DNA from 3 places in the Gracilibacillus sp. JCM 18860 genome. Region 1 is predicted to be linked to each of the others. Evidence: a T-box and tRNA genes for the amino acid it is inferred to sense, from the RefSeq annotation. Region 1 holds a T-box; the other regions hold tRNA genes.

Region 1 (10,240 bases):
CTGCAAAAATGCGTTTAAAGTTTATGAAGGCAGTGAAAGATACAAAAAATTCAAAGAAAATAGGAAAGCTATATTTTGTTGCGATGACTGTGGCCATAAGATACGACTGGCAGCAATCAAAAATTTTTTCAGATAGATTTAGAAAACAACTCCCCACTTATAACAGGTGGGGAGTTTTCCTTTATTTAAGCTATTTTCTTAATTGACGCTCTTCTATTTCTTTCTGAATCAATTGCTTAAATTCTTCGAAATCAATCGTTTCTGAGTTTTTCTCTCCATATCGGCGTATGTTTACAGCATTGGTTTCTACTTCTTTATCCCCAACGACTATAGCAAAAGGTACTTTTTGTGTTTGTGCTTCACGGATTTTATAGCCGATTTTCTCTTCACGCTCATCCAATTCCACTCGAACACCTGCAAAACGAAGTTCATCCTCAACCTTCTTCGCATAGTCGAGATGTACTTCATTGGAAACTGGAATAATTCGTGCTTGAATTGGTGCGAGCCATGTTGGAAAGGCACCTTTGTATTCCTCTAATAAGAAAGCTACAAATCGTTCCATAGTAGAAACTACCCCGCGATGGATAACGACAGGACGATGTTCTTTCCCATCCTCTCCGATGTATGTTAAATCAAATCGTTCAGGCAATAGAAAATCAAGCTGAACGGTTGATAACGTTTCATCTTTTCCAAGTGCTGTTTTCACTTGTACATCCAGTTTTGGACCATAGAAGGCTGCCTCTCCTTCTGCTTCCACATAATCTAGCTTCAAGTCTTCCATCGTCTCTTTGAGCATACTTTGTGCTTTTTCCCACATTTCATCATTATCGATATATTTTTCCGTATCCTCTGGATCACGATAAGATAGACGGAAGTAATAATCCTCAATACCGAAATCTTGATACACGTTTTGTACAAGCTCTACCACTCGACTGAATTCATCCTTTAATTGATCTGGTCTTGCAAAGATGTGAGCATCATTTAAAGTCATACCACGTACACGTTGTAATCCTGCAAGTGCTCCCGACATTTCATGGCGGTGCATTGTTCCAAGCTCTGCTATACGTACAGGTAAATTTCGATAGCTATGCAGTTCATTTTTGTATACCATCATATGATGTGGACAGTTCATTGGACGCAAGATTAAGTCTTCATTATCCATTTCCATTGGTGGGAAAATATCATCCTGATAGTGATCCCAGTGTCCACTTGTTTTGTATAGCTCCACACTCCCTAAAACGGGTGTATACACATGATTATATCCTAATCTTTCTTCCAAATCGACAATATATCGTTCAATCGTACGACGGATAGTTGCTCCCTTTGGAAGCCATAATGGTAACCCTTGCCCAACCTTTTGAGAGATTGTAAAGATACCTAGCTCTTTACCTAGCTTGCGATGATCACGTTCTTTTGCTTCTTCTCTAAGTCGTAAATATTCATCTAGCTGACTTTGCTTTTCAAAGGCAGTTCCGTAAATGCGTTGAAGCATTTGATTATTGCTATCTCCTCGCCAATATGCGCCAGATATACTCAATAATTGGAACACTTTAATTTTGCTAGTTTGCGGGACGTGTACCCCACGACAAAGATCAAAAAATTCCCCTTGTTCATAGATCGTAACTGTTTCATTCTCTGGAATCGCATCAAGTAATTCTAACTTGAGGTCATCACCAATTTCTTCGAATATCGCTTTTGCCTCGTCACGTGATACTTCTTTACGTACTACCTCTAAATTCTCGTCCACTATACGCTTCATTTCTTTTTCAATACGTGGTAAATCTTCTGGTGTTAGGCTTTCTTCCATATCTATATCATAATAGAACCCATTTTCAATGGTTGGCCCTACGCCCAATTTGACATTTGGGAAAATTCGCTTAATTGCTTGTGCCATCAGGTGAGCTGTAGAGTGACGAAGAATCTCCAATCCTTCTTGATTTTTTAATGTAATAATTTCTATCACACCATCTGTTTCAAGTGGTGTTCGCAAATCATAAAACGTATTATCAAGCTTAATTGCTATCGCTTGTTTTTTTAATCCTGGTGAGATCGATGCAGCAATCTCTTCTCCTGTTGTTCCTTTAGGAAACTCCTTGCTATTTCCATCTGGAAAAGTAATCTGAATATGACTCATACTTGTACACTCCTTCTTTACATTAGATAAACTCGCATTCGCTGGTCTTTTAGCGAATGTCAAGTTTTGCTTATACTTGGCACCTTAAAATCTCAGCTATGTCGAACTTCTGCTGTGTAGAGATTTTATACCTTCCTAACGTATTAGATAAACTCGCATTCGTTCGACCTTTAGCAGATGTGTTAGTATTTCTTATCCTTTAATAAGGTAAAATAAAAACGCCCATCCCTCTACTTATTAGTAAAGGGACGAGCGTTGTACCCGTGGTTCCACCCAATTTCCTTACATCCAAATCATGTAAGCTTCCTTGCATCGGTTAACGATGATGAATCGCTACTTATTACTAAACATTCCCGTATGTTCATAAGTAGAGTTCAGAGGTGGTAATAATAAGTGGTCCTACAGAAAGCTTTCAGCCAAGACTCTCCTCTCTAACAGTAAGCCATACCTACTATCATGTCCTCATCAAAACAATTACATTTTTACTATATGCGGTTTATTATAACGACTGTTGCGAAAAAAATCAAGATTCTTTTTCTTCTGCATCAAAAAATGGAAATGCATCAGAAGGAAATAGTGAACATTTTTCTTGAAATATGTTTAGAATAGTATTGATTTGGGCGTCATTTGGGTCCTCCGTGTAAAGAAAAAGATGCTTTGGCGCAAGCATGAGTAATGGGGAAATATTCCATTCATTCTCCTGCATTCCAAAAATAAATAGCGGGAAATGATTCATCAGTTCCTCCAGCATTTCTTTAGTTAGACACGTACCATCCTCTCGATAAAATTGATATTGTTCTCCGGCCAATACAAAAATAACATCCTCTTCTGCTTGTTTACGATGTACGAACTCTCGAATAGAGTTAATAAAGGATTGGTATTCTTCTTCCCGCTTAAATTCATCAATGGCTAGTCCTACAATTTCGGTAAGCTGTTCTAGATAATGATGTAAGCGAAAATGAACAATCGAATCAAATCGGATAACGTCTGGTTCCAAATGCAACAAAAAAATAGCCATTAATATATCTCGTAATTCATGCTGGTGAATCTTGTCCTCATAAATATCTTCATCCTTCTCAAGCAATGAATGGGCAATACTCGTAATTCGTTCTATTTCCTCCTTGTTGGAAAAATGATATTTTTTTTCTAAAATGGTACGTATTTGAGGAATTTCACGACACGTAATATACACATTGCTTAACAGCTTAGCTAATGTTTTCTTCTTGATGTCCATATCAACCGATTCGACCTGTAAAATGAATATACTATTTCTATTTCCCCTACGTCGAATGGCTTTTAATTGTGTTTCTGTTTCTTCTCTAGCAAGCTGATAAAATACATCCGCTTCTTGCTCTTGTTCAAAATATACTTCTAACAATTCTCATCACCCTCATCACCATCAAACTGATATATTATATGGGTGAAAAACAAAAAAAATAACCTCAAGTCTTTTTAACTTTGTACGTTAGGAGTATAAAATGGATGCAAGGAGTAAACGAAGAAGTGTAAATTTTGAAGTCCAAAGGAGAAAAAAGCTAACGCATCCGCTGTACAAGCGAATGCGCCTAAAAGTTATCCATTATCACGAAACCGTTGATGAAGTTCTATTGGTTTACTAAGCTGTTTAATTCTTTCGATAATTCTTCCTGCTTTTATTGTCTCTACATCTCCACGATTTGATGTAGCTAAATGTGCTTCTAATTGATCTAAATCATAGTTCGAAGTGAAAAATACTGGCAATTCCTCCATCATCCGATATTGTAAAATGGCACCTAACACTTCATCCCTAAACCAAGGTGAAATCGATTCTGCACCAATATCATCAAACATTAAAACATCCACCTTTTTAAAATGCTCGATTTTAGATTGTAAGGAATCATTTTGGATCGATGCTTTCATTTCTCGTACAAATTCTGGCATATAGATCATCGCCGTATTGATTCTTTTTTTCTTTAATTCATTCGACAAAACCCCTAGAATGAAAGATTTCCCTGTACCAAATGGCCCGTATATATATAAACCCTTTCTAAAGGAGTCTTGGGAATAATGCTTGACGAATTCTATGATTTCCTTTCCTATATCTTTTCTTTCATAACTGGTTGTATCAAGTTGCGCTAATGTCGCTTCCTTTATCTGCTTTGGCATATAAAGGCTTTGCACTAAGGATTCCTTTTCTTTTTGAAGTTCATCCTGTATTTTATACGAACATTTCTCATAACGAATAGAAATATCTTGATCATTTAATTCTAAATGTGGTGTATAGCCTTTGATAATATTCTTACAGCCTGCTAAGTTGGGGCAATCTTTACAATCTTTTGAGGCTTCCTTATATTCATACAGCTTTATTAAATGACGGTCAATATCTGATTCTTCAAATTCCAAATGGTCGCTTAACAGTGCTTGAATCCCCTCGTCCTGTAGCACCTGTGCTTTAATATCCCGGAAGGTAGTTTGGAATTCCTTATTTGACTTCATCCATTTTTTTAATGAGGATTGAATTGGTTCCATCATATCATCCCTAATCTTCATTTGCATGTTGTTGTAAATATTCTGCTAGGAGTGCATCTGCCTCCTGTGCTTTCCGTTCTCTATCAAGCTCTGATTCTTTTGGTTGCTTGCTTTTTTCCTTTTTTGCAGATTCCTTCTGCTTTTTATACCAATCTGGCACAATGTCCTTCTTGTTCGATGTATAATGATATCTTTTGTTCGAAGTATTGGTCGTCCATTGCTGATATTTTTTATTTTCTGATTTTGCTAATGTCATGGCTTGTCTAACGGTTTTTACATTTTTACGCGCCCAATGACTTGCAATTCTCTCCAAATAATTCCTTGATAGCTTCATATCTGTTTTCAGCATAACATAATGGACTAGTACGTTCATAACGCCTGCCGTTAAACCTTGCTGTGTCATAATTTCACTTATAAGCTTTAGATCCTGGGTAGATGCAGCGGCACCATCCGATAGGTCCTCCAGCAATTGCTTTGGTGAAATATGCTCCAACCGTTCCACTAGAAGCTCTTCTTTTGATTTCGGTTGAGCGGATGTTTCAGGTATGGGACTAATCTTCTGTTTATATTCTGTTACCTTTAAGGATATTTTGCTTCCATTCGCATTAACTAAGTCAAGACATGCTGCTTGGAATTCTGCTCTATTTAATCGATTCTGATCATTCATTGCCCATAATAAAGCTTTTTCTATCTCATGATTGGTCAAATCATACATTGCTACCATTTGGTTGATCAATTTTTTATTCTCTGCCGTCAAAATTTTATTCACTGGTAGCATTCTCTGTTCTAATATTTGTGTTATCCATTCAAAATCAACGACCGTGTTGATAGGAATTTCTGACACTTCATCATCATATTTGTGTATGAGCTCCGCATCCATGTCCTTATCCCTCAATTGAAAAACATCCTCAAATTTTGCCGTCGTTTCGAGTGAGGATGGAGATTGTTTTGCTTCTTTTTTTAAGAAAGCTGATTTCACAAGCTTAAACTTTTCACTACCTAGTTGATGATATAATAAGTGGCTTAAAAAATCATTTTGAAAAAAAGCTGTACTGGATAAAGGAGGATGTAACAAATATCGGTAAGTTTTTTGTTCATCTTGATTGCTTTCAAATGTCTGCAATAAACCGATCGCTTCAAGCTTTCTTCTCGCACGGTAAATTCTATCCAGAGGTAAACCGAGATAATTCATCAGCACATGATGTGTCTGATAATCGGATCGATCGATTTGCAAAGTAGACTCCGAATATAGTGTTTGATATAGAGAAAGGGCATCAATCCCAATTAATGGTTGATACAAGTGTGTTAGGGAGCTTGTAAAAGAAAGCTGTACATCACGAGATAAATCGACTATATATAATTCTGATGGTAATATTTTTCCTAAGTCGCCTAGACTCATATACATAGCCCCTTTATTGCTGATAAAATAATTCTATTAGATCATCATGATCCAAATCTCTTCTTAATGATTGTTATCTGTTCTTATTAAATCTTTTAATTCTTCTAAGAACACACTGATATCCTTAAATTGTCGATAAACAGATGCAAAACGAACATAGGCAACCTCATCTACATCTACTAATCGATCCATAACCATTTCGCCAATTTCATTACTTTCCACTTCGGAAGTTCCTCGATTTCTTAATTCCTTCTCAATCTCCACAGCAATATTCTCGATTTTCTCAAGAGCAACTGGTCTCTTCTCACAAGCGCGAATCAAGCCTCGCATTAGCTTATCTCGACTGTACTCTTCTCTCGTTCCTTCCTTTTTAACGACAATGAGTGGAACTTCCTCAATTCGTTCAAAGGTGGTAAAGCGAAAGCTACAAGATTCGCATTCTCTTCTTCTACGTATCGATCGTCCATCTTCAATTGGCCGTGAGTCTAATACTTTTGTGCTTTTATATTGACAATGTGGACATCGCAATTTGAATCATCCCTTGTTTTTTCGATTCTTCATCGTAACACATTATTCCTTTGTTCCGATATAGTCAAGTTCTTTTTTTATTATATCATAAAGCTTTGGAATTAGCTTATGACTATAGCCAAAATCAAATGGAATCGCAGACTCTGTTGTTGCAGAGATATCAATTGCAGTTCGATATGGCTTAACCATAATAATAGTCATAATGATAAAGACTTTTCTTCCTTTTCTATAATTAAAACTAATTTCGCCATGATCTTTTGAAACAGCTACTACTTCAAATTCTTTTCTACTTTTAAACAATGGAACTAGTTTATCAAAAGCTTTATCCTTTGTTGTTTTAAAATAATGAGTTTGAAGCGCTGGGTCCCAATGCTTATCTCTTGTTTCAGAGTGGTTGTTAAAATTCTTGTTTATTACGTCACGAAATGCCATATTCTCCTCACACCTTACTATGTATTTATATTTATTTTATTTTAACACGTTTTCATGAAGAAAACGATTAAATCGAATAAATTAGAAAAGTATGTCGGAGAATATAAGCAATGAACGATAAAACCCTTACGAAATGTAAGGGTTTCTCCATATTATGCTTTCATTTGTTTAAGTTTCACAGTTCCCATACCACGTGGGACTTCTAATTTTTCTACTGTTTTCGCTTCAAGCTTTTCCTCAATGAACTTTACTGCGATATGTGGATCAATAATATCTCCACACGTATAGACATCAATACTTGCATATCCATGCTCAGGAAAACTATGAATCGTTAAATGGGATTCTGAAATAATTACTACACCACTCACCCCAAATGGAGCGAATTTGTGAAAAGCGACTTCCCTTATTTCTGCTCCTGCCTTTAATGCCGCATTAACAAAAGTCTTCTCTAAACGGTCTAAATCATTTAAAATGTCAAGGTTACAATTCCATAACTCTGCAATAACATGTCTTCCCATTGTATCCAATGTCTTACTCCCCCTTTGCTAATTCTTTTGAAATCCATGCATGAATAACCACGGGGGAAAGTTAGTCCAAAGAGGTCCTAACCCTTTAAGCATTCATCAATAAGGATTTAGCCAAAAGATCTTTTTACATTTCCTCTCCTCAAAAGTTCACTTCATCTTCGTTAGAGATTTCTAAGTAAAAAGATATGCCAAAAAGATTATATATGCTTTCCGCCTATTTTACAAGCTATTTTTAGGACGAATTTTTCCATCTGTCAGAACGGTTATTTATGCCCTATCTCTAATTAAAAATTCTCCATTTTTGCATGAGTTTCTCTAACTGTTGTTCGGTCTGTTCTAGAGAACCGCTATTGTCGATAACCGCATCTGCAAGTCTTTTTTTCTTTACTGGATCCATTTGAGCATTCATTCGCTCCTTTGCTTCTGCTTCTGTTAAATGATTACGATTCATCAACCTTTTTAATTGTTGCTTTTCTTCGGTAAAGACGACGATGGTTCGATCAACTAAATGTGTTAGATTATTTTCGAACAGAAGCGGAATATCTAAAACGATAACCTTTTCCCCTCTGGAAAGATGTGCCTGTTTTTCTTCTTCCATTCTTCTTCTGACTGCGGGGTGAACGATATTATTTAATTTTTCCCGCAAAGAGGAATCATGAAAAATAAGCTGTCCGAGTTTTTTTCGATTAATGGTCTGATCATCCAGTAAAATATCCCGACCAAATGTCTCGACAATTTGATCATAAGAAGTCTCTCCTGGCTCTACCACTTGTCTTGCAATAATATCTGCATCAATAATTGGAATCTGATACGATTCTTTTAACATGTTGCTTACCGTTGACTTCCCACTAGCAATATTACCTGTTAAGCCAATAATCATTCATCTCCACCACCATTTATAGCTGTTGACAGGTTGGACAAAAGTGCGTGCCTCTACCATTCACCTTCATTTTTACAATCTTGTCATGACATTTCCGACAGGCTTTGTCTGTTTGACCATATACATGTAATTGCTGTTGGAACATGCCGATTTGCCCCTGACTGTTCACATAGGAACGAATCGTTGTTCCACCTTGCTTAATTGCTTCCTGTAAGGTAAGCACTGCTGATTGATAAATGGTTTCTATTTCGCTTAAGGTTAGGCTATTACCTTTACGTAATGGATGAATACCTGCGAGAAAAAGTGTCTCATCCACGTAAATATTACCAAGTCCTGCGATTACTGTTTGATCTAATAAGATGTTTTTAATGACACGTTCGCTTTTTTGAATTTTTTGGGCAAAAAGTGTAAAAGAAAAATGTTCTTCTAATGGATCCATTGCCAATTGAATTAGAGGCTTTTCATCAAGTTCTGCACCTTTTTCAAATAAATGCATCGTGCCAAATTTTCGAACATCCCGATATCTAAGCTCTGTTCCATCCACAAAATGGAAGGTGATATGAGTATGTTTGGCAATCTCTTCTCCCTTTTGAAACACGCCATATTTCCCTTCCATTCTTAAATGGGAAACTAACACAAGATCTGTTAAATCGAACAAAAGGAACTTCCCTTTTCTTCGTATTTCCTCTATTGTTTGTCCCACTAATAGCTGCTTGAATTCTTCCATATCATCTGGTTTTTGAATAATTTTTGGCCATTTTATATCGACAGACTCCATTTCCTTGCCAATGACCAATTGTCTTAATGTTTGTCTTATTGTTTCCACTTCTGGTAGCTCTGGCATTTCTGAACTTCTCCTAACTTATTTTGCATCATACCATGTATCACCATGGGATACATCTACTTTTAATGGTACACTTAATTCGATCGCATTTTCCATTACTTCTGCTACAAGGTCTGATATCTTATCCACTTCTTCTTCTGGCACTTCTAAAATCAATTCATCGTGAACTTGTAATAGAAGTCGTGCTTTTACCTCTGCTTCTTTTAATCTACGGTCAAGTTCAATCATTGCTAATTTGATAATATCAGCAGCACTTCCTTGAATCGGTGTATTCATCGCCGTTCGCTCAGCAAAGCTCCTAACATTAAAGTTACGACTAGTAATGTCTGGAAGATAACGCCTTCGGTTCATAATCGTTGTAACGAACCCATCCTGCTTTGCTTTGGCAACGATATCCTTCATATAATCTCTAACAGATGGATAGCTTTCCAAGTAGCGTTCAATAAATTTCTTAGCTTCTTTTCTAGTAATACCAAGACTCTGGGATAAACCGTAATCACTAATTCCATATACAATACCAAAGTTAACCGCCTTTGCTTGACGCCTCATATTGGATGTAACATCTTTTTCCGAAACATGAAAAACATCCATTGCTGTTTGAGTATGAATATCCTTATCCTGTTGGAAGGCTGCTTGTAATTTCTCATCTTCTGCAATATGCGCGAGGACACGCAGTTCGATTTGAGAATAATCCGCTGCAAGCATTTTCCAGCCTGCTTTTGACGGAATAAAGGCTTGTCTAATTTTTCTACCTTCTTCGATTCGAATCGGGATATTCTGTAAATTGGGATCAATAGAGCTTAAGCGTCCTGTCTGAGTTAATGCTTGATTAAATCGAGTATGGATTTTTTCATCCTGTTTAAATACTTCCCGTAGTAATCCTGCAATGTACGTGGAGTCTAATTTCTTCAGTTGACGATATAATAGAATCTTCTCAATTATCGGATGCTTTCCTTGTAGCTGCTCGAGAACGTCCGCAGAAGTAGAA
Region 2 (10,240 bases), 1.9 Mb from region 1:
GGGTTCATGGTAAAATATCTAAAGAATAGGAAGTAAAGAATTAGGGGGATTTATTTTGAAAAGTCGTAATGTCGTACGATTGTTTTTTTCTACCTTGCTTTTAGGAGGAATTTCGACATTAATCACAAGTTTCTTTGTAAAAAGTGATGCTTATATTAAGTTCTTAAGCCCTTTCGATTGGTTTGAATTATTGGGTTTGTTGATCTTCTTCTTAGCTTTGGGCTTTGTTTTTAGTTTAGTTAGTCAAATGGGTTTTTTTGCCTATTTAACCGTAAATCAGTTTGCTTTAGGTATCTTTCGTGGATTTTGGCCAACTATACAAATAGGCCTGATTTTGTTTACATTATTTGATTTAGTCTACTTCCGTTATAAATCGGTGGAGGATGGCACGATTACACCATTCTTGTTAACTGCAATCGCGTTGTTGGTTTATAGTATTGTCATCGCTCGAATCAAAGCAAAGGAAACGAACCAAAGGGCTTTTATTCCAGCTTTGTTTTTCATGGTTGTCATTACATCAATAGAGTGGGTTCCGGGACTGAGAACCAATGGAGGAGACTATGCTTGGTTAATGATCGTTCCATTAATTATCTGTAATACATATCAATTATTAATCCTTCACCGACTAACCGAAAAAACAAAAGCTACAAAGGGACGTTAAAAAAACGCATTCGCTTACAATACGAGCGAATGCGTTATTAATTTCATGAGTTTACTTATTACTTTTCAATTCACTTTGAGAACCATCTGCATTGGTAATCAATTGAGAGATCGTCACTATATCAAGATTTTTATTTTTTAACTCTGGTATGATAGCCTCTAAAGCCTTATCTGTTTGTTTGACGGAATCTGATGCATGCAATAAAACAATATCCCCTTTTTCTGTGTTTTTCAGTACATGATCCGTAATGGCTTTTGTACCAGGATTTTTCCAGTCGTTGGGGTTCACGCTCCAATGAATGACTTTCATCCCTTGATTTTCTGCGATCGATAGGATTGCTTTATTAATATGTCCATTAGGTGGACGTAATAAGTAGACATCCTCATAACCGAGCTTTGTAAAAGTTTCCTTTGCTTTAGCTATATCACTTCTTACTTGTTCTTCCTCTTGCTCGAGATACGACTTGTACTGATATCCCAGCATCCCTATTTCATGCTTGTCCTCTGCAATTTTCTCCAGTAGGTCTGGATGACGCTCAGCCCATTCCCCACTAACGAAAAAGGTGGCTAATGCTTCTTTTGCTTTTAATTGCTCCAAGATTGGCTCCACTTGCTCTGTTCCATAGCTAATATTAAACGTTAAAGCAACAGATGCGTGCTTTTTATTCCCAGCACTTAGAGCTTTTGGCTCGTCTTGATTAGAGAAAACGGTAAAGGAATAATTAGATTCTAAAAATAAAAAAAGGGCAACAAAAAAAGCAATTGGCACAATGAAAAGAAGCTTTTTACTTTTTTTCATGTCTACTACATATAATTTTCTCATTTATATCCCCCGATTTTATTAGGCTTGTTCTATATGTATGAGCTTGTTCTTAAAATATGCTGTCTAATAATGTTTATTTTTGAAAAAAAGTAGGAATATATATAGTAATAGAAGGTAGGAGTGAACAATTATGTTGGGATTATTGATAAATGAAAAAGAACAAACGGAATTACAATATGTAATAAAGAGAGAATTAGAAGAATTGTTACTAGACCTAGAAGATCACCGTATCGATCAAATGGTGAAACAAAACATGCATGAAAGGTACAAGGTGCTATTTCAATTATATAGAAGAGTTGCATCTCAAGAAGAGATTCAAAAATATATTCCGAAAAGAATTAAGATAGAATGAGTGAGTCTGGTATGGGAAGTGGCCTTGAAATTTAAATGTTAAGATAAAGATCTTGTTTCTATTACGGAGATACGAGGTCTTTATCTGTTTTTAAAGAGAAATTTCTAAATTAAAAATAATACTTGTTTAGCAGGTCAATATGTGATATATTAAGTCTTGTCGTCAAAATGATGGAACACTTCTTTATCGTAGTTTCGCACTTTTTACATGTCTTATAAAAAGAATAAAAAAAGTTGTTGACAACCATATTGAAGCGTGATATATTATATTTCGTCGCAAAAAACGACATAAGATATTGATCATTGAAAACTGAACAAAACAACCAGTACAAAAAAGTAAGAACATGCTAGCTTTAAGCGAGCTTGATCAACACAAGCACTTCGGTGCATCTATTTTATGGAGAGTTTGATCTTGGCTCAGGACGAACGCTGGCGGCGTGCCTAATACATGCAAGTCGAGCGCGGGAAGCTGACTGAATCCTTCGGGAGGACGTGAGTGGAACGAGCGGCGGACGGGTGAGTAACACGTGGGCAACCTGCCTGTAAGACTGGGATAACTCCGGGAAACCGGGGCTAATACCGGATAGTACTTTAGTTCATAGGAACCGAAGTGGAAAGGTGGCGTAAGCTACCACTTACAGATGGGCCCGCGGTGCATTAGCTAGTTGGTGAGGTAACGGCTCACCAAGGCAACGATGCATAGCCGACCTGAGAGGGTGATCGGCCACACTGGGACTGAGACACGGCCCAGACTCCTACGGGAGGCAGCAGTAGGGAATCTTCCGCAATGGACGAAAGTCTGACGGAGCAACGCCGCGTGAACGAAGAAGGTTTTCGGATCGTAAAGTTCTGTTGTTAGGGAAGAACAAGTACCGTTCGAATAGGGCGGTACCTTGACGGTACCTATCGAGGAAGCCCCGGCTAACTACGTGCCAGCAGCCGCGGTAATACGTAGGGGGCAAGCGTTGTCCGGAATTATTGGGCGTAAAGCGCGCGTAGGCGGTTTCTTAAGTCTGATGTGAAATCTTGCGGCTCAACCGCAAGCGGTCATTGGAAACTGGGGAACTTGAGTACAGAAGAGGAGAGCGGAATTCCACGTGTAGCGGTGAAATGCGTAGAGATGTGGAGGAACACCAGTGGCGAAGGCGGCTCTCTGGTCTGTAACTGACGCTGAGGTGCGAAAGCGTGGGGAGCGAACAGGATTAGATACCCTGGTAGTCCACGCCGTAAACGATGAGTGCTAGGTGTTAGGGGGTTTCCGCCCCTTAGTGCTGCAGTTAACGCATTAAGCACTCCGCCTGGGGAGTACGGCCGCAAGGCTGAAACTCAAAAGAATTGACGGGGGCCCGCACAAGCGGTGGAGCATGTGGTTTAATTCGAAGCAACGCGAAGAACCTTACCAGGTCTTGACATCTTCGGATGTCCCTAGAGATAGGGAGTTCCCTTCGGGGACCGAATGACAGGTGGTGCATGGTTGTCGTCAGCTCGTGTCGTGAGATGTTGGGTTAAGTCCCGCAACGAGCGCAACCCTTGATCTTAGTTGCCAGCATTGAGTTGGGCACTCTAAGGTGACTGCCGGTGACAAACCGGAGGAAGGTGGGGATGACGTCAAATCATCATGCCCCTTATGACCTGGGCTACACACGTGCTACAATGGATGGTACAAAGGGCAGCGAAGCCGTGAGGTGAAGCCAATCCCATAAAACCATTCTCAGTTCGGATTGTAGGCTGCAACTCGCCTACATGAAGCCGGAATCGCTAGTAATCGCGGATCAGCATGCCGCGGTGAATACGTTCCCGGGCCTTGTACACACCGCCCGTCACACCACGAGAGTTGGCAACACCCGAAGTCGGTGGGGTAACCTTTGGAGCCAGCCGCCGAAGGTGGGGCCAATGATTGGGGTGAAGTCGTAACAAGGTAGCCGTATCGGAAGGTGCGGCTGGATCACCTCCTTTCTAAGGATATAAGGAAATGATCTATTAGCGTAGATCATCATAGATTGTACTTGGTTGTTTGGTTCAGTTTTGAGTGATTAATATAACCTCATATTTCATTCACCTTTAGAATGGGCCTGTAGCTCAGCTGGTTAGAGCGCACGCCTGATAAGCGTGAGGTCGGTGGTTCAAGTCCACTCAGGCCCACCATTCTAATCTTGGGGCCTTAGCTCAGCTGGGAGAGCGCCTGCTTTGCACGCAGGAGGTCAGCGGTTCGATCCCGCTAGGCTCCACCATAAAAACATGTACCTTGAAAACTAGATAAGAAGAAATCAGGACGTGAAGGCATCAATAGGCGCCAACACGAAACTGATGACAAGACATCAAATAAAACCAACGACTTTTTCATCTGAAGCATGAGTATAGTTAAGTGAAAAAGGGCGCACGGTGGATGCCTTGGCACTAGGAGCCGAAGAAGGACGGGACAAACACCGATATGTCTCGGGGAGCTGTACGTAAGCATTGATCCGAGAATTTCCGAATGGGGAAACCCTCTACTCGTCATGGAGTAGAACCTCTATCTGAATCCATAGGATAGAGGAGGCAGACCCGGGGAACTGAAACATCTCATTACCCGGAGGAAGAGAAAGCAAACGCGATTTCCCGAGTAGCGGCGAGCGAAACGGAATTAGCCCAAACCAAAAAGCTTGCTTTTTGGGGTTGTAGGACACTCTATACGGAGTTACCAAGAAATACGTTAGACGAATCGATCTGGAAAGGTCAGCCACAGCGGGTAACAGCCCTGTAGTCGAAAGCGTGTTTCCTCCAGAGTGGATCCTGAGTACGGCGGAACACGTGAAATTCCGTCGGAATCCGGGAGGACCATCTCCCAAGGCTAAATACTCCCTAGTGACCGATAGTGAACCAGTACCGTGAGGGAAAGGTGAAAAGCACCCCGGGAGGGGAGTGAAAGAGAACCTGAAACCGTGTGCCTACAAGTAGTCGAAGCCCTTTTATGGGTGACGGCGTACCTTTTGTAGAATGGACCGGCGAGTTACGATCTCCTGCAAGGTTAAGTGGAAGACACGGAGCCGCAGCGAAAGCGAGTCTGAATAGGGCGAGATAGTAGGGGGTCGTAGACCCGAAACCGTGTGATCTACCCATGTCCAGGGTGAAGGTCAGGTAACACTGACTGGAGGCCCGAACCCACGTACGTTGAAAAGTGCGGGGATGAGGTGTGGGTAGGGGTGAAATGCCAATCGAACACGGAGATAGCTGGTTCTCTCCGAAATAGCTTTAGGGCTAGCCTCAAGGGATGTATGTTGGAGGTAGAGCACTGATTGGACTAGGGGCCCTCACCGGGTTACCGAATTCAGTCAAACTCCGAATGCCAATCATATTACCTTGGGAGTCAGACTATGGGTGATAAGGTTCATAGTCGAAAGGGAAACAGCCCAGACCGTCAGCTAAGGTCCCCAAGTATACGTTAAGTGGAAAAGGATGTGGCGTTGCTTAGACAACCAGGATGTTGGCTTAGAAGCAGCCATCATTTAAAGAGTGCGTAATAGCTCACTGGTCGAGTGACGCTGCGCCGAAAATGTACCGGGGCTAAACGTATCACCGAAGCTACGGATTGTTCTACGAACAATGGTAGGAGAGCGTTCTAAGTGCAGTGAAGTCAGACCGTGAGGACTGGTGGAGCGCTTAGAAGTGAGAATGCCGGTATGAGTAGCGAAATAGAAGTGAGAATCTTCTACACCGAATGCCTAAGGTTTCCTGAGGAAGGCTCGTCCGCTCAGGGTTAGTCGGGGCCTAAGCCGAGGCCGAAAGGCGTAGGCGATGGACAACAGGTGGATATTCCTGTACCACCCAATTCCGTTTGAGTGATGGGGGGACGCAGTAGGATAAGGAAAGCGCACGACTGGACGTGTGCGTCGAAGCAGTGAGTGAGTCAGATAGGCAAATCCGTCTGGCAATCACAAGCTGTGATCGGGAGGGAAAATGAGTACCGAAGTTCCGGATTTCACACTGCCAAGAAAAGCCTCTAGCAAGGAAAAGGGTGCCCGTACCGCAAACCGACACAGGTAGGCGAGGAGAGAATCCTAAGGTGATCGGGAGAACTCTCGTTAAGGAACTCGGCAAAATGACCCCGTAACTTCGGGAGAAGGGGTGCTTACTTACGAGTAAGCCGCAGTGAAAAGGCCCAAGCGACTGTTTAGCAAAAACACAGGTCTCTGCGAAGCCGAAAGGCGAAGTATAGGGGCTGACACCTGCCCGGTGCTGGAAGGTTAAGGGGATGCGTTAGCATTAGCGAAGCGTTGAACTGAAGCCCCAGTAAACGGCGGCCGTAACTATAACGGTCCTAAGGTAGCGAAATTCCTTGTCGGGTAAGTTCCGACCCGCACGAAAGGTGCAACGACTTGGGCACTGTCTCAACGAGAGACCCGGTGAAATTATACTATGCGTGAAGATGCGCATTACCCGCGACAGGACGGAAAGACCCCGTGGAGCTTTACTGTAGCCTGATATGGAATGTTTGTACAGCTTGTACAGGATAGGTGGGAGCCTTGGAAACGTGAGCGCTAGCTTACGTGGAGGCGCCGGTGGGATACCACCCTGGCTGTATGAACCTTCTAACCCAGAACCGTGATCCGGTTCGGAGACAGTGTCAGGTGGGCAGTTTGACTGGGGCGGTCGCCTCCTAAAGAGTAACGGAGGCGCCCAAAGGTTCCCTCAGAATGGTTGGAAATCATTCGAAGAGTGTAAAGGCAGAAGGGAGCTTGACTGCGAGACCTACAAGTCGAGCAGGGACGAAAGTCGGGCTTAGTGATCCGGCGGTACCGAATGGAAGGGCCGTCGCTCAACGGATAAAAGCTACCCCGGGGATAACAGGCTTATCTCCCCCAAGAGTCCACATCGACGGGGAGGTTTGGCACCTCGATGTCGGCTCATCGCATCCTGGGGCTGTAGTCGGTCCCAAGGGTTGGGCTGTTCGCCCATTAAAGCGGTACGCGAGCTGGGTTCAGAACGTCGTGAGACAGTTCGGTCCCTATCCGTCGTGGGCGTTGGAAGTTTGAGAGGAGCTGTCCTTAGTACGAGAGGACCGGGATGGACACACCGCTGGTGCACCAGTTGTTCCGCCAGGAGCATCGCTGGGTAGCTACGTGTGGAAGGGATAAGTGCTGAAAGCATCTAAGCATGAAGCCCCCCTCAAGATGAGACTTCCCCACACTTTAAGTGAGTAAGATCCCTCAGAGACGATGAGGTAGATAGGTTCGAGGTGGAAGCATGGTGACATGTGGAGCTGACGAATACTAATCGATCGAGGACTTATCTATACGTTCTTTGGATGAAAAACCGATGGTTTGTCTACTTCTTATCTAGTTTTGATGGTATAGTTTCTCCCATCTTAATAAGGATTAGCTTATATCCACCAAGTCTGGTGGCGATAGCGGAGAGGTCACACCTGTTCCCATACCGAACACAGTAGTTAAGCTCTCCAGCGCCCATGGTAGTTGGGGCTCACGCCCCTGCAAGAGTAGGACGCTGCCAGGCAAAGCTTTGAGAAGCAACAGAAGTAAATGTTTATTCCACAGTAGCTCAGTGGTAGAGCAATCGGCTGTTAACCGATCGGTCGTAGGTTCGAATCCTACCTGTGGAGCCACTTGCTTCCATAGCTCAGTCGGTAGAGCACTTCCATGGTAAGGAAGGGGTCGTCGGTTCAAGTCCGGCTGGAAGCTCTCCTAGATTTACTGGCCCGTTGGTCAAGTGGTTAAGACACCGCCCTTTCACGGCGGTAACACGGGTTCGAATCCCGTACGGGTCACCATAATAACCACAGAAATCATTAGTTATTGCTACTTTATATTAAGGATGGCATGCTAAGATCGCGACGTCCTGTCGCAACGCATGCACTTGCACATCCTGTGCGGCGGAGGATTAGCTCAGCTGGGAGAGCACTTGCCTTACAAGCAAGGGGTCGCAGGTTCGAGCCCTGCATCCTCCACCATGTTATGCCGGTCTAGCTCAATTGGTAGAGCAACTGACTTGTAATCAGTAGGTTGGGGGTTCAAGTCCTCTGGCCGGCACCACTGGAACTAGATCATAATTTTATTTGGAGGGATAGCGAAGTTGGCCAAACGCGGCGGACTGTAAATCCGCTCCCATCGGGTTCGTAGGTTCGAGTCCTACTCCCTCCACCATTTATTATGTATAAATTTAGATCAGGCGTGTATACTATCGATATACGTTTTTTGTTGGGCTATAGCCAAGCGGTAAGGCAACGGTTTTTGGTACCGTCATGCGCTGGTTCGAATCCAGCTAGCCCAGCCATTCTTTTTTCTACATATAAAATTTAGGGTTAAATGCATATAAACTATAACAATTAGAATGAAACTATGGGATAGAAGCCATTAGCTCAGTATGATTGAGGAAGAGAAATATTTTAAAAAGAGCCATTAGCTCAGTTGGTAGAGCAACGAGCAATACTTCTACCGAATAAACTACGAGTAACCCCGAAGCATTAATCATCATCGAATAAACTAGAAGATGCAGGGGTTAACATAATGAACGCTCTTTGAATTAGGGAGAAAATTATTTTAACGAGCCATTAGCTCAGTTGGTAGAGCAACGAGCAATACTTCTACCGAATAAACTACGAGTAACCCCGAAGCATTAATCATCATCGAATAAACTAGAAGATGCAGGGGTTAACATAATGAACGCTCTTTGAATTAGGGAGAAAATTATTTTAACGAGCCATTAGCTCAGTTGGTAGAGCATCTGACTTTTAATCAGAGGGTCGGAGGTTCGAATCCTCCATGGCTCACCATTTTTAGGGGCCTTAGCTCAGCTGGGAGAGCGCCTGCTTTGCACGCAGGAGGTCAGCGGTTCGATCCCGCTAGGCTCCATTTTTATTTTGTCAAAGACGGAAACCGAACTATGATTTTAAAATAGTTCGGTTTTTGCTGTATAATAGAGAATTGCTTCAGTTGTTTTTATCTATATTTTCCTTCCATTCTTCGAATTGCTTAGCCATATCCTTAGCACGAGTCCAGTGTAAATAATGATGTCCCTCTAGTGTGATGACCTTACTGGAATGATGATCATGTAACTGTTCCTTATAAAATGTTTCTAGTGATTTCCTTCCCTGTGACTCTTCTTTCGTTGTGAAAACTAAGACAGGAATTGTAGGTGGAAAAGTCATATTCTTCGTTTTCTGTACATTGTTTCCTATTTGATTAGCTTCTTCAACAATATTTTCATTATAGCCTTTCCAAGCTGAAATGGCTTTTGTCATTTTTAAGTTTTCCTCTGTATATGTTCCTTTTTCCGCTATTGGTAAAAAATCATCTGGATTCACCATTGTAACAAGTCGTCCAATCCCTGTTGGTGCTAAATATTTCATATAGTTAGGCATCGTCGGTGCTGATTCATTAAAATAATCTAGAGCTTGTGGTAAAGTAAAGTCTATTCCTACCACTGATTGAATTTCATCTGGATATTTATTAGCATAATACAAGCTGTAAATCCCAGAAATAGAATGTGGCATCAATATGTACGGACCTTCTATACCTGCTTTTTTTAGAGCAGATCGAATCTCTTCTACAATGTTCTTTACTGTACGCTCTTTGTTAGTACTATCGCTCCAGCCATAACCAAAGCTCTCAATGGATACTACATTGTTTTGCTTTGCCAGCTCGTTAATCAATGGTTCAAAATCTAACACAGGTGCAGCAGTTCCTAGGCCACTAAGTAATACAATCGTATTTTCACCTTTCCCTTTTGTATAGACATGCATATTCTTTCCATCGACCTCTACTAATTCCCCTATTGGACTATACTTATTCTTTTCGTTGAGAGTCATTAGCTGATGTGTTAGAAACCAAACAAAACTTATTGCTGTTAAAAATAAAAGGATATTTCTTGTAAATAGCCAAAATCGATTTTTTCTTTTTTGTGCCATTCCTTGATTCCTCCATTATGATAAATAGTTTAACTAACTGCTTGGTGTAATTTTCCTTCATACACGAATTCTAATTTAGGGATTTGTTGTAAATCATATGGAGTAACCAGCTCTAGAGGCTTGTCAAATGTAATAATCCCAGACTCTTTTAAAATATACGCGACAAACTGAGAACAGAAATAAGCATTTTTTCTCTGGATCGGTTTATTGAGCATCACTCCGAATAAGCCAATTAAATTATAGTGATATGTCTCTTTATTACGGTCGAAATTTGCCAATGCTTGCTTAATTCTTCGTTCCTGTTGCTTGGTTATTGTGTAAGAATAAATAATACAATCAGCAGTTCTGAATAAATTTTCGTTTATTTTTTCTTTGACAAATCCACCATGGAAGGGGTTGCGAGGCTTTTTTCTACCAAAGCTATATGTTTCGTTAAAGTTAGGATCAAGTGCGATCGAAGCATGGTTATAATCTGCTTTCGTATATAAACGAATCGTTCTTGTAAA
Region 3 (10,240 bases), 1.8 Mb from region 1:
AGCACCATCCATTTTAGCTGATTCATATAATTGTTGATCCACTCCTGAAATTGCAGCTAAATAGATAATGGCTCCAAAACCTACTGTTTTCCAAATGTCCGAGAGTATAACGACTTGATAAAAATATTCAAGATTGCCTAGGAATTGAATTTTGTCGAAACCTAAAGAAGCTATCATTTCATTTATTGGGCCACCATATGGAGTAAGCATTCGTTGTAAAATAGTCACGACAACGACCCAAGATATAAAGTGAGGTAAATAGGAGATAGTCTGTACAGTCTTTTTAAATTTCATTAATTTTACTTCATTTAATAACAACGCAAGGATAATTGGCATTGGGAAACCTATCACTAACTTCATAACACTAATTGTTAATGTATTGCGAATAATTTCCCATGATTGATAAAAATTAAAAAATTCCTTAAAATATTTCAACCCAGCCCAAGGACTGCCTGTAATTCCGCCTATAAAATTAAAATCTTTAAAGGCTACCGTTAAACCGTACATAGGGATATACGAAAAAATAATAAACCAAATTATGCCTGGAAGCATGAACAGATAATATAAACGATGCTGCCATATTCTTCGCCATATACTTTTCTTCTTTTTTTTAGTTAGATTTGTCGTACTAATCCCGGCATTATTCATTACTCCCACTTCCCTTCCCTTTTAAATGAATAAACATGCCTTCTTTCCACAACATCATATGTATGCGCTTGCATTTAATATAATTGATAATATATTATATGTCAATATATTTTATTCGACAATTAATATAATAATATAATATATAAACGCTAATAAAAAAGCTGTTTCGATGGAATGTGTCCACAAAACAGCATGAGTTTTTCCTTTATTAAACATTCAAATGACCACTAGTCACATTGTTTTTTACTGTTGTATTTCCTTCTACCAAATGTGCTGATACACGAATATCATCTATGGAGAAGTTTCCATTATACATTTCTAACAAATTACTTAACGCTAGTTGACCAATCTCTTCTTCGTTTTGTTGTAAATGTGTGAAATTCCACTCTAAAGCATTCCTAGGTGGACTATCAAAACAGAGAATCGATATATCCTCTGGTATCTTTAAGCCCAACTGTTCCACTGCTTGTTTTGCTAATACAGCAATATTATATTCCAGTGCGAATAATGCTGTAATTTCTGGGTTGTTTTTAATATGATTCTTGATCACTTCTATATCCTTTTTCGTATCCTCATGGGTGGGGTATGGACTTTTTATCTCTGAACACCATAAATCATGATTTACAATCATTTTTCTATCTGCAATGGCTTCCACAATACCTTTAATACGATCTTCTATGGTTGTGGTACCATTATCCTTCGGTATTAAAATCCCTATATTTTCATGCCCTAAATCTAATAAATGATTTATCCCCTTTTTAGCTGCTTGTTTATTATCTGTGGAAACTGAGGTTGTGGCTAATCCTTTAAAGGATCTATCAATTAAAACTAACGGAAATTGATTAACAACCATTTTAAGTATTTCAAGGCTGTAATGTTCGGCTTTTGCAGGAGATATGATAAGTCCGTCAATGCCGTATTCTAGTAATTCTTTGATGACCTTGTCTTCCCTATTTGGAATACTTAAAGAACGCCTTAAAATTATACAACAATTATCATGGGATGCTTCCTCAATGCTTGCAATTAGCTTATTTCCAAAGCTATCATCAAAAGTAGTGAGAACCAAACCAAACAAAGGTTTTTTCATTTTCACATTATTTTTCACATTACCCATATCAAGCGTATTTTTTGATACGAATGTTCCTTTTCCTCGTTTACGGTAAACATAGCCCTCATTTGTTAACTTTTCCAATGCCTTTTTAGTTGTGATTGTGCTTACGTTAAAATATTCCGATAACTCCTTTTCAGACGGGACCTGATCACCAACTTTATATTTTGCAGATACTATATCCTGCTTTATTGATTCGTATATTTGTTCATATAATGATTTCATATGCCACCACCTATATTTAATCAGTTAATATAACAATATATGATTTATGTTAAAAGTGCTAGTAAAAGACGTTATTTTCCTTGTTCTTGTGGTATATAAAAAAATCCAGTTATAAAGTTTTAAAAACTTTATAACTGGATTTTATAAGTGCCTGGCAACGTCCTACTCTTGCAGGGGCGTGAGCCCCAACTACCATGGGCGCTGGAGAGCTTAACTACTGTGTTCGGTATGGGAACAGGTGTGACCTCTCCGCTATCGCCACCAGACTTGGTGGATATAAGCTAATCCTTATTAAGATGGGAGAAACTATACCATCAAAACTAGATAAGAAGTAGACAAACCATTGGTTTTTCATCCAAAGAACGTATAGATAAGTCCTCGATCGATTAGTATTCGTCAGCTCCACATGTCACCATGCTTCCACCTCGAACCTATCTACCTCATCGTCTCTGAGGGATCTTACTCACTTAAAGTGTGGGGAAGTCTCATCTTGAGGGGGGCTTCATGCTTAGATGCTTTCAGCACTTATCCCTTCCACACGTAGCTACCCAGCGATGCTCCTGGCGGAACAACTGGTGCACCAGCGGTGTGTCCATCCCGGTCCTCTCGTACTAAGGACAGCTCCTCTCAAACTTCCAACGCCCACGACGGATAGGGACCGAACTGTCTCACGACGTTCTGAACCCAGCTCGCGTACCGCTTTAATGGGCGAACAGCCCAACCCTTGGGACCGACTACAGCCCCAGGATGCGATGAGCCGACATCGAGGTGCCAAACCTCCCCGTCGATGTGGACTCTTGGGGGAGATAAGCCTGTTATCCCCGGGGTAGCTTTTATCCGTTGAGCGACGGCCCTTCCATTCGGTACCGCCGGATCACTAAGCCCGACTTTCGTCCCTGCTCGACTTGTAGGTCTCGCAGTCAAGCTCCCTTCTGCCTTTACACTCTTCGAATGATTTCCAACCATTCTGAGGGAACCTTTGGGCGCCTCCGTTACTCTTTAGGAGGCGACCGCCCCAGTCAAACTGCCCACCTGACACTGTCTCCGAACCGGATCACGGTTCTGGGTTAGAAGGTTCATACAGCCAGGGTGGTATCCCACCGGCGCCTCCACGTAAGCTAGCGCTCACGTTTCCAAGGCTCCCACCTATCCTGTACAAGCTGTACAAACATTCCATATCAGGCTACAGTAAAGCTCCACGGGGTCTTTCCGTCCTGTCGCGGGTAATGCGCATCTTCACGCATAGTATAATTTCACCGGGTCTCTCGTTGAGACAGTGCCCAAGTCGTTGCACCTTTCGTGCGGGTCGGAACTTACCCGACAAGGAATTTCGCTACCTTAGGACCGTTATAGTTACGGCCGCCGTTTACTGGGGCTTCAGTTCAACGCTTCGCTTACGCTAACGCATCCCCTTAACCTTCCAGCACCGGGCAGGTGTCAGCCCCTATACTTCGCCTTTCGGCTTCGCAGAGACCTGTGTTTTTGCTAAACAGTCGCTTGGGCCTTTTCACTGCGGCTTACTCGTAAGTAAGCACCCCTTCTCCCGAAGTTACGGGGTCATTTTGCCGAGTTCCTTAACGAGAGTTCTCCCGATCACCTTAGGATTCTCTCCTCGCCTACCTGTGTCGGTTTGCGGTACGGGCACCCTTTTCCTTGCTAGAGGCTTTTCTTGGCAGTGTGAAATCCGGAACTTCGGTACTCATTTTCCCTCCCGATCACAGCTTGTGATTGCCAGACGGATTTGCCTATCTGACTCACTCACTGCTTCGACGCACACGTCCAGTCGTGCGCTTTCCTTATCCTACTGCGTCCCCCCATCACTCAAACGGAATTGGGTGGTACAGGAATATCCACCTGTTGTCCATCGCCTACGCCTTTCGGCCTCGGCTTAGGCCCCGACTAACCCTGAGCGGACGAGCCTTCCTCAGGAAACCTTAGGCATTCGGTGTAGAAGATTCTCACTTCTATTTCGCTACTCATACCGGCATTCTCACTTCTAAGCGCTCCACCAGTCCTCACGGTCTGACTTCCCTGCACTTAGAACGCTCTCCTACCATTGTTCGTAGAACAATCCGTAGCTTCGGTGATACGTTTAGCCCCGGTACATTTTCGGCGCAGCGTCACTCGACCAGTGAGCTATTACGCACTCTTTAAATGATGGCTGCTTCTAAGCCAACATCCTGGTTGTCTAAGCAACGCCACATCCTTTTCCACTTAACGTATACTTGGGGACCTTAGCTGACGGTCTGGGCTGTTTCCCTTTCGACTATGAACCTTATCACCCATAGTCTGACTCCCAAGGTAATATGATTGGCATTCGGAGTTTGACTGAATTCGGTAACCCGGTGAGGGCCCCTAGTCCAATCAGTGCTCTACCTCCAACATACATCCCTTGAGGCTAGCCCTAAAGCTATTTCGGAGAGAACCAGCTATCTCCGTGTTCGATTGGCATTTCACCCCTACCCACACCTCATCCCCGCACTTTTCAACGTACGTGGGTTCGGGCCTCCAGTCAGTGTTACCTGACCTTCACCCTGGACATGGGTAGATCACACGGTTTCGGGTCTACGACCCCCTACTATCTCGCCCTATTCAGACTCGCTTTCGCTGCGGCTCCGTGTCTTCCACTTAACCTTGCAGGAGATCGTAACTCGCCGGTCCATTCTACAAAAGGTACGCCGTCACCCATAAAAGGGCTTCGACTACTTGTAGGCACACGGTTTCAGGTTCTCTTTCACTCCCCTCCCGGGGTGCTTTTCACCTTTCCCTCACGGTACTGGTTCACTATCGGTCACTAGGGAGTATTTAGCCTTGGGAGATGGTCCTCCCGGATTCCGACGGAATTTCACGTGTTCCGCCGTACTCAGGATCCACTCTGGAGGAAACACGCTTTCGACTACAGGGCTGTTACCCGCTGTGGCTGACCTTTCCAGATCGATTCGTCTAACGTATTTCTTGGTAACTCCGTATAGAGTGTCCTACAACCCCAAAAAGCAAGCTTTTTGGTTTGGGCTAATTCCGTTTCGCTCGCCGCTACTCGGGAAATCGCGTTTGCTTTCTCTTCCTCCGGGTAATGAGATGTTTCAGTTCCCCGGGTCTGCCTCCTCTATCCTATGGATTCAGATAGAGGTTCTACTCCATGACGAGTAGAGGGTTTCCCCATTCGGAAATTCTCGGATCAATGCTTACGTACAGCTCCCCGAGACATATCGGTGTTTGTCCCGTCCTTCTTCGGCTCCTAGTGCCAAGGCATCCACCGTGCGCCCTTTTTCACTTAACTATACTCATGCTTCAGATGAAAAAGTCGTTGGTTTTTATTTGATGTCTTGTCATCAGTTTCGTGTTGGCTTCTTTTGGTGCCTTCACGTCCTGATTTCTTCTTATCTAGTTTTCAAGGTACAGCTTCCACACGAGGTGGTGACTTCTGTATTCGTCACAAAACATGACGGGTTTTAACAGAAGATCCTCTGAGCATCAATCGCTCAAAACTGAACCAAACAACCAAGTACAATCTATGATGATCTACGCTAGTAGACCATTTCCTATTGTGTCTAGCTCCAGCACCCAGCGACTAGCACAACTTCCCTCACCTCCGTACGATAAGTCAACATCAAGTCGCTAAGCTCCTTGTGTTTCCTTTATCTCCTTCGGTTCAGTCCAGTTTGTACGTCGCTAACCGGGTGCTTCCGCCTTTCACTTTATCCTTAGAAAGGAGGTGATCCAGCCGCACCTTCCGATACGGCTACCTTGTTACGACTTCACCCCAATCATTGGCCCCACCTTCGGCGGCTGGCTCCAAAGGTTACCCCACCGACTTCGGGTGTTGCCAACTCTCGTGGTGTGACGGGCGGTGTGTACAAGGCCCGGGAACGTATTCACCGCGGCATGCTGATCCGCGATTACTAGCGATTCCGGCTTCATGTAGGCGAGTTGCAGCCTACAATCCGAACTGAGAATGGTTTTATGGGATTGGCTTCACCTCACGGCTTCGCTGCCCTTTGTACCATCCATTGTAGCACGTGTGTAGCCCAGGTCATAAGGGGCATGATGATTTGACGTCATCCCCACCTTCCTCCGGTTTGTCACCGGCAGTCACCTTAGAGTGCCCAACTCAATGCTGGCAACTAAGATCAAGGGTTGCGCTCGTTGCGGGACTTAACCCAACATCTCACGACACGAGCTGACGACAACCATGCACCACCTGTCATTCGGTCCCCGAAGGGAACTCCCTATCTCTAGGGACATCCGAAGATGTCAAGACCTGGTAAGGTTCTTCGCGTTGCTTCGAATTAAACCACATGCTCCACCGCTTGTGCGGGCCCCCGTCAATTCTTTTGAGTTTCAGCCTTGCGGCCGTACTCCCCAGGCGGAGTGCTTAATGCGTTAACTGCAGCACTAAGGGGCGGAAACCCCCTAACACCTAGCACTCATCGTTTACGGCGTGGACTACCAGGGTATCTAATCCTGTTCGCTCCCCACGCTTTCGCACCTCAGCGTCAGTTACAGACCAGAGAGCCGCTTTCGCCACTGGTGTTCCTCCACATCTCTACGCATTTCACCGCTACACGTGGAATTCCGCTCTCCTCTTCTGTACTCAAGTTCCCCAGTTTCCAATGACCGCTTGCGGTTGAGCCGCAAGATTTCACATCAGACTTAAGAAACCGCCTACGCGCGCTTTACGCCCAATAATTCCGGACAACGCTTGCCCCCTACGTATTACCGCGGCTGCTGGCACGTAGTTAGCCGGGGCTTCCTCGATAGGTACCGTCAAGGTACCGCCCTATTCGAACGGTACTTGTTCTTCCCTAACAACAGAACTTTACGATCCGAAAACCTTCTTCGTTCACGCGGCGTTGCTCCGTCAGACTTTCGTCCATTGCGGAAGATTCCCTACTGCTGCCTCCCGTAGGAGTCTGGGCCGTGTCTCAGTCCCAGTGTGGCCGATCACCCTCTCAGGTCGGCTATGCATCGTTGCCTTGGTGAGCCGTTACCTCACCAACTAGCTAATGCACCGCGGGCCCATCTGTAAGTGATAGCTTGCGCCACCTTTCCACTTCGGTTCCTATGAACCAAAGTACTATCCGGTATTAGCCCCGGTTTCCCGGAGTTATCCCAGTCTTACAGGCAGGTTGCCCACGTGTTACTCACCCGTCCGCCGCTCGTTCCACTCACGTCCTCCCGAAGGATTCAGTCAGCTTCCCGCGCTCGACTTGCATGTATTAGGCACGCCGCCAGCGTTCGTCCTGAGCCAAGATCAAACTCTCCATAAAATAGATGCACCGAAGTGCTTGTGTTGATCAAGCTCGCTTAAAGCTAGCATGTTCTTACTTTTTGTACTGGTTGTTTTGTTCAGTTTTCAATGATCAATAAAAATGGTGGAGCCTAGCGGGATCGAACCGCTGACCTCCTGCGTGCAAAGCAGGCGCTCTCCCAGCTGAGCTAAGGCCCCACATAAAAAATGAAGATGGTCGGGAAGACAGGATTTGAACCTGCGACCCCTTGGTCCCAAACCAAGTGCTCTACCAAGCTGAGCTACTTCCCGGAAATGGCGCGCCCGAGAGGAGTCGAACCCCTAACCTTTTGATCCGTAGTCAAACGCTCTATCCAATTGAGCTACGGGCGCTAAGTGGTGCCGAGGGCCGGACTCGAACCGGCACGGTGGAAACCCACCGCAGGATTTTAAGTCCTGTGCGTCTGCCAATTCCGCCACCCCGGCATGGGATAATACCAATCTAATCATCTGGCAAACAAAATGATTAAATCTACTGGAGCGGAAGACGGGATTCGAACCCGCGACCCCCACCTTGGCAAGGTGGTGTTCTACCACTGAACTACTTCCGCAATATATTTATTAATATGGTGCGGGTGGAGGGACTTGAACCCCCACGTCGAGAGACACTAGATCCTAAGTCTAGCGCGTCTGCCAATTCCGCCACACCCGCATTAAAATGGTGAGCCATGGAGGATTCGAACCTCCGACCCTCTGATTAAAAGTCAGATGCTCTACCAACTGAGCTAATGGCTCTAAATGGTGCCGGCCAGAGGACTTGAACCCCCAACCTACTGATTACAAGTCAGTTGCTCTACCAATTGAGCTAGACCGGCATAACATGGTGGAGGATGCAGGGCTCGAACCTGCGACCCCTTGCTTGTAAGGCAAGTGCTCTCCCAGCTGAGCTAATCCTCCTATGTATGCCTGGCAGCGTCCTACTCTTGCAGGGGCGTGAGCCCCAACTACCATGGGCGCTGGAGAGCTTAACTACTGTGTTCGGTATGGGAACAGGTGTGACCTCTCCGCTATCGCCACCAGACTCGTTTTTTCAAGGACAAGATACATTATAACGCATTTCTCACAACAAATGCAAGAGTTTTTTAAAAATACCTTGAAAACTAGATAAGAAGTAGACAAACCATTGGTTTTTCATCCAAAGAACGTATAGATAAGTCCTCGATCGATTAGTATTCGTCAGCTCCACATGTCACCATGCTTCCACCTCGAACCTATCTACCTCATCGTCTCTGAGGGATCTTACTCACTTAAAGTGTGGGGAAGTCTCATCTTGAGGGGGGCTTCATGCTTAGATGCTTTCAGCACTTATCCCTTCCACACGTAGCTACCCAGCGATGCTCCTGGCGGAACAACTGGTGCACCAGCGGTGTGTCCATCCCGGTCCTCTCGTACTAAGGACAGCTCCTCTCAAACTTCCAACGCCCACGACGGATAGGGACCGAACTGTCTCACGACGTTCTGAACCCAGCTCGCGTACCGCTTTAATGGGCGAACAGCCCAACCCTTGGGACCGACTACAGCCCCAGGATGCGATGAGCCGACATCGAGGTGCCAAACCTCCCCGTCGATGTGGACTCTTGGGGGAGATAAGCCTGTTATCCCCGGGGTAGCTTTTATCCGTTGAGCGACGGCCCTTCCATTCGGTACCGCCGGATCACTAAGCCCGACTTTCGTCCCTGCTCGACTTGTAGGTCTCGCAGTCAAGCTCCCTTCTGCCTTTACACTCTTCGAATGATTTCCAACCATTCTGAGGGAACCTTTGGGCGCCTCCGTTACTCTTTAGGAGGCGACCGCCCCAGTCAAACTGCCCACCTGACACTGTCTCCGAACCGGATCACGGTTCTGGGTTAGAAGGTTCATACAGCCAGGGTGGTATCCCACCGGCGCCTCCACGTAAGCTAGCGCTCACGTTTCCAAGGCTCCCACCTATCCTGTACAAGCTGTACAAACATTCCATATCAGGCTACAGTAAAGCTCCACGGGGTCTTTCCGTCCTGTCGCGGGTAATGCGCATCTTCACGCATAGTATAATTTCACCGGGTCTCTCGTTGAGACAGTGCCCAAGTCGTTGCACCTTTCGTGCGGGTCGGAACTTACCCGACAAGGAATTTCGCTACCTTAGGACCGTTATAGTTACGGCCGCCGTTTACTGGGGCTTCAGTTCAACGCTTCGCTTACGCTAACGCATCCCCTTAACCTTCCAGCACCGGGCAGGTGTCAGCCCCTATACTTCGCCTTTCGGCTTCGCAGAGACCTGTGTTTTTGCTAAACAGTCGCTTGGGCCTTTTCACTGCGGCTTACTCGTAAGTAAGCACCCCTTCTCCCGAAGTTACGGGGTCATTTTGCCGAGTTCCTTAACGAGAGTTCTCCCGATCACCTTAGGATTCTCTCCTCGCCTACCTGTGTCGGTTTGCGGTACGGGCACCCTTTTCCTTGCTAGAGGCTTTTCTTGGCAGTGTGAAATCCGGAACTTCGGTACTCATTTTCCCTCCCGATCACAGCTTGTGATTGCCAGACGGATTTGCCTATCTGACTCACTCACTGCTTCGACGCACACGTCCAGTCGTGCGCTTTCCTTATCCTACTGCGTCCCCCCATCACTCAAACGGAATTGGGTGGTACAGGAATATCCACCTGTTGTCCATCGCCTACGCCTTTCGGCCTCGGCTTAGGCCCCGACTAACCCTGAGCGGACGAGCCTTCCTCAGGAAACCTTAGGCATTCGGTGTAGAAGATTCTCACTTCTATTTCGCTACTCATACCGGCATTCTCACTTCTAAGCGCTCCACCAGTCCTCACGGTCTGACTTCCCTGCACTTAGAACGCTCTCCTACCATTGTTCGTAGAACAATCCGTAGCTTCGGTGATACGTTTAGCCCCGGTACATTTTCGGCGCAGCGTCACTCGACCAGTGAGCTATTACGCACTCTTTAAATGATGGCTGCTTCTAAGCCAACATCCTGGTTGTC

Evidence for each region. A T-box is a leader RNA that pairs with one kind of tRNA and senses whether it is charged. The one in region 1 lies ahead of thrS (threonine--tRNA ligase), so its partner is inferred to be a tRNA-Thr.
Region 2: it encodes a tRNA-Thr, which carries the amino acid that the T-box ahead of thrS (threonine--tRNA ligase) is inferred to sense. The anticodon was not compared.
Region 3: it encodes a tRNA-Thr, which carries the amino acid that the T-box ahead of thrS (threonine--tRNA ligase) is inferred to sense. The anticodon was not compared.

What each region holds. Positions count from the first base shown of each region.
Region 1 covers NZ_AP043868.1:988,495-998,734, forward strand. Annotated here, with positions in the region: gene ACZ5R4_RS05275 (DUF2197 domain-containing protein) at 1-136, shown strand, start outside; gene thrS (threonine--tRNA ligase) at 191-2,134, opposite strand; T-box leader at 2,376-2,612, opposite strand; gene ytxC (sporulation protein YtxC) at 2,658-3,512, opposite strand; gene dnaI (primosomal protein DnaI) at 3,707-4,669, opposite strand; gene ACZ5R4_RS05295 (replication initiation and membrane attachment family protein) at 4,653-6,041, opposite strand; gene nrdR (transcriptional regulator NrdR) at 6,105-6,569, opposite strand; gene ACZ5R4_RS05305 (hypothetical protein) at 6,612-7,001, opposite strand; gene speD (adenosylmethionine decarboxylase) at 7,154-7,528, opposite strand; gene coaE (dephospho-CoA kinase) at 7,809-8,408, opposite strand; gene mutM (DNA-formamidopyrimidine glycosylase) at 8,425-9,252, opposite strand; gene polA (DNA polymerase I) at 9,271-10,240, opposite strand, start outside.
Region 2 covers NZ_AP043868.1:2,851,179-2,861,418, forward strand. Annotated here, with positions in the region: gene ACZ5R4_RS14460 (KinB-signaling pathway activation protein) at 56-661, shown strand; gene pdaB (polysaccharide deacetylase family sporulation protein PdaB) at 713-1,483, opposite strand; gene ACZ5R4_RS14470 (hypothetical protein) at 1,614-1,835, shown strand; rRNA gene ACZ5R4_RS14475 (16S ribosomal RNA) at 2,229-3,790, shown strand; tRNA gene ACZ5R4_RS14480 (tRNA-Ile) at 3,903-3,979, shown strand; tRNA gene ACZ5R4_RS14485 (tRNA-Ala) at 3,990-4,065, shown strand; rRNA gene ACZ5R4_RS14490 (23S ribosomal RNA) at 4,194-7,107, shown strand; rRNA gene rrf (5S ribosomal RNA) at 7,208-7,324, shown strand; tRNA gene ACZ5R4_RS14500 (tRNA-Asn) at 7,359-7,433, shown strand; tRNA gene ACZ5R4_RS14505 (tRNA-Thr) at 7,437-7,509, shown strand; tRNA gene ACZ5R4_RS14510 (tRNA-Glu) at 7,524-7,598, shown strand; tRNA gene ACZ5R4_RS14515 (tRNA-Val) at 7,703-7,778, shown strand; tRNA gene ACZ5R4_RS14520 (tRNA-Thr) at 7,785-7,860, shown strand; tRNA gene ACZ5R4_RS14525 (tRNA-Tyr) at 7,886-7,971, shown strand; tRNA gene ACZ5R4_RS14530 (tRNA-Gln) at 8,027-8,101, shown strand; tRNA gene ACZ5R4_RS14535 (tRNA-Lys) at 8,525-8,600, shown strand; tRNA gene ACZ5R4_RS14540 (tRNA-Ala) at 8,607-8,679, shown strand; gene ACZ5R4_RS14545 (alpha/beta fold hydrolase) at 8,757-9,734, opposite strand; gene ACZ5R4_RS14550 (hypothetical protein) at 9,764-10,240, opposite strand, start outside.
Region 3 covers NZ_AP043868.1:2,745,196-2,755,435, reverse strand. Annotated here, with positions in the region: gene ACZ5R4_RS13955 (ABC transporter permease) at 1-648, opposite strand, end outside; gene ACZ5R4_RS13950 (GntR family transcriptional regulator) at 857-1,981, opposite strand; rRNA gene rrf (5S ribosomal RNA) at 2,131-2,247, opposite strand; rRNA gene ACZ5R4_RS13940 (23S ribosomal RNA) at 2,348-5,261, opposite strand; rRNA gene ACZ5R4_RS13935 (16S ribosomal RNA) at 5,690-7,251, opposite strand; tRNA gene ACZ5R4_RS13930 (tRNA-Ala) at 7,355-7,430, opposite strand; tRNA gene ACZ5R4_RS13925 (tRNA-Pro) at 7,447-7,523, opposite strand; tRNA gene ACZ5R4_RS13920 (tRNA-Arg) at 7,528-7,604, opposite strand; tRNA gene ACZ5R4_RS13915 (tRNA-Leu) at 7,609-7,697, opposite strand; tRNA gene ACZ5R4_RS13910 (tRNA-Gly) at 7,748-7,822, opposite strand; tRNA gene ACZ5R4_RS13905 (tRNA-Leu) at 7,839-7,923, opposite strand; tRNA gene ACZ5R4_RS13900 (tRNA-Lys) at 7,931-8,006, opposite strand; tRNA gene ACZ5R4_RS13895 (tRNA-Thr) at 8,011-8,086, opposite strand; tRNA gene ACZ5R4_RS13890 (tRNA-Val) at 8,093-8,168, opposite strand; rRNA gene rrf (5S ribosomal RNA) at 8,176-8,292, opposite strand; rRNA gene ACZ5R4_RS13880 (23S ribosomal RNA) at 8,418-10,240, opposite strand, start outside.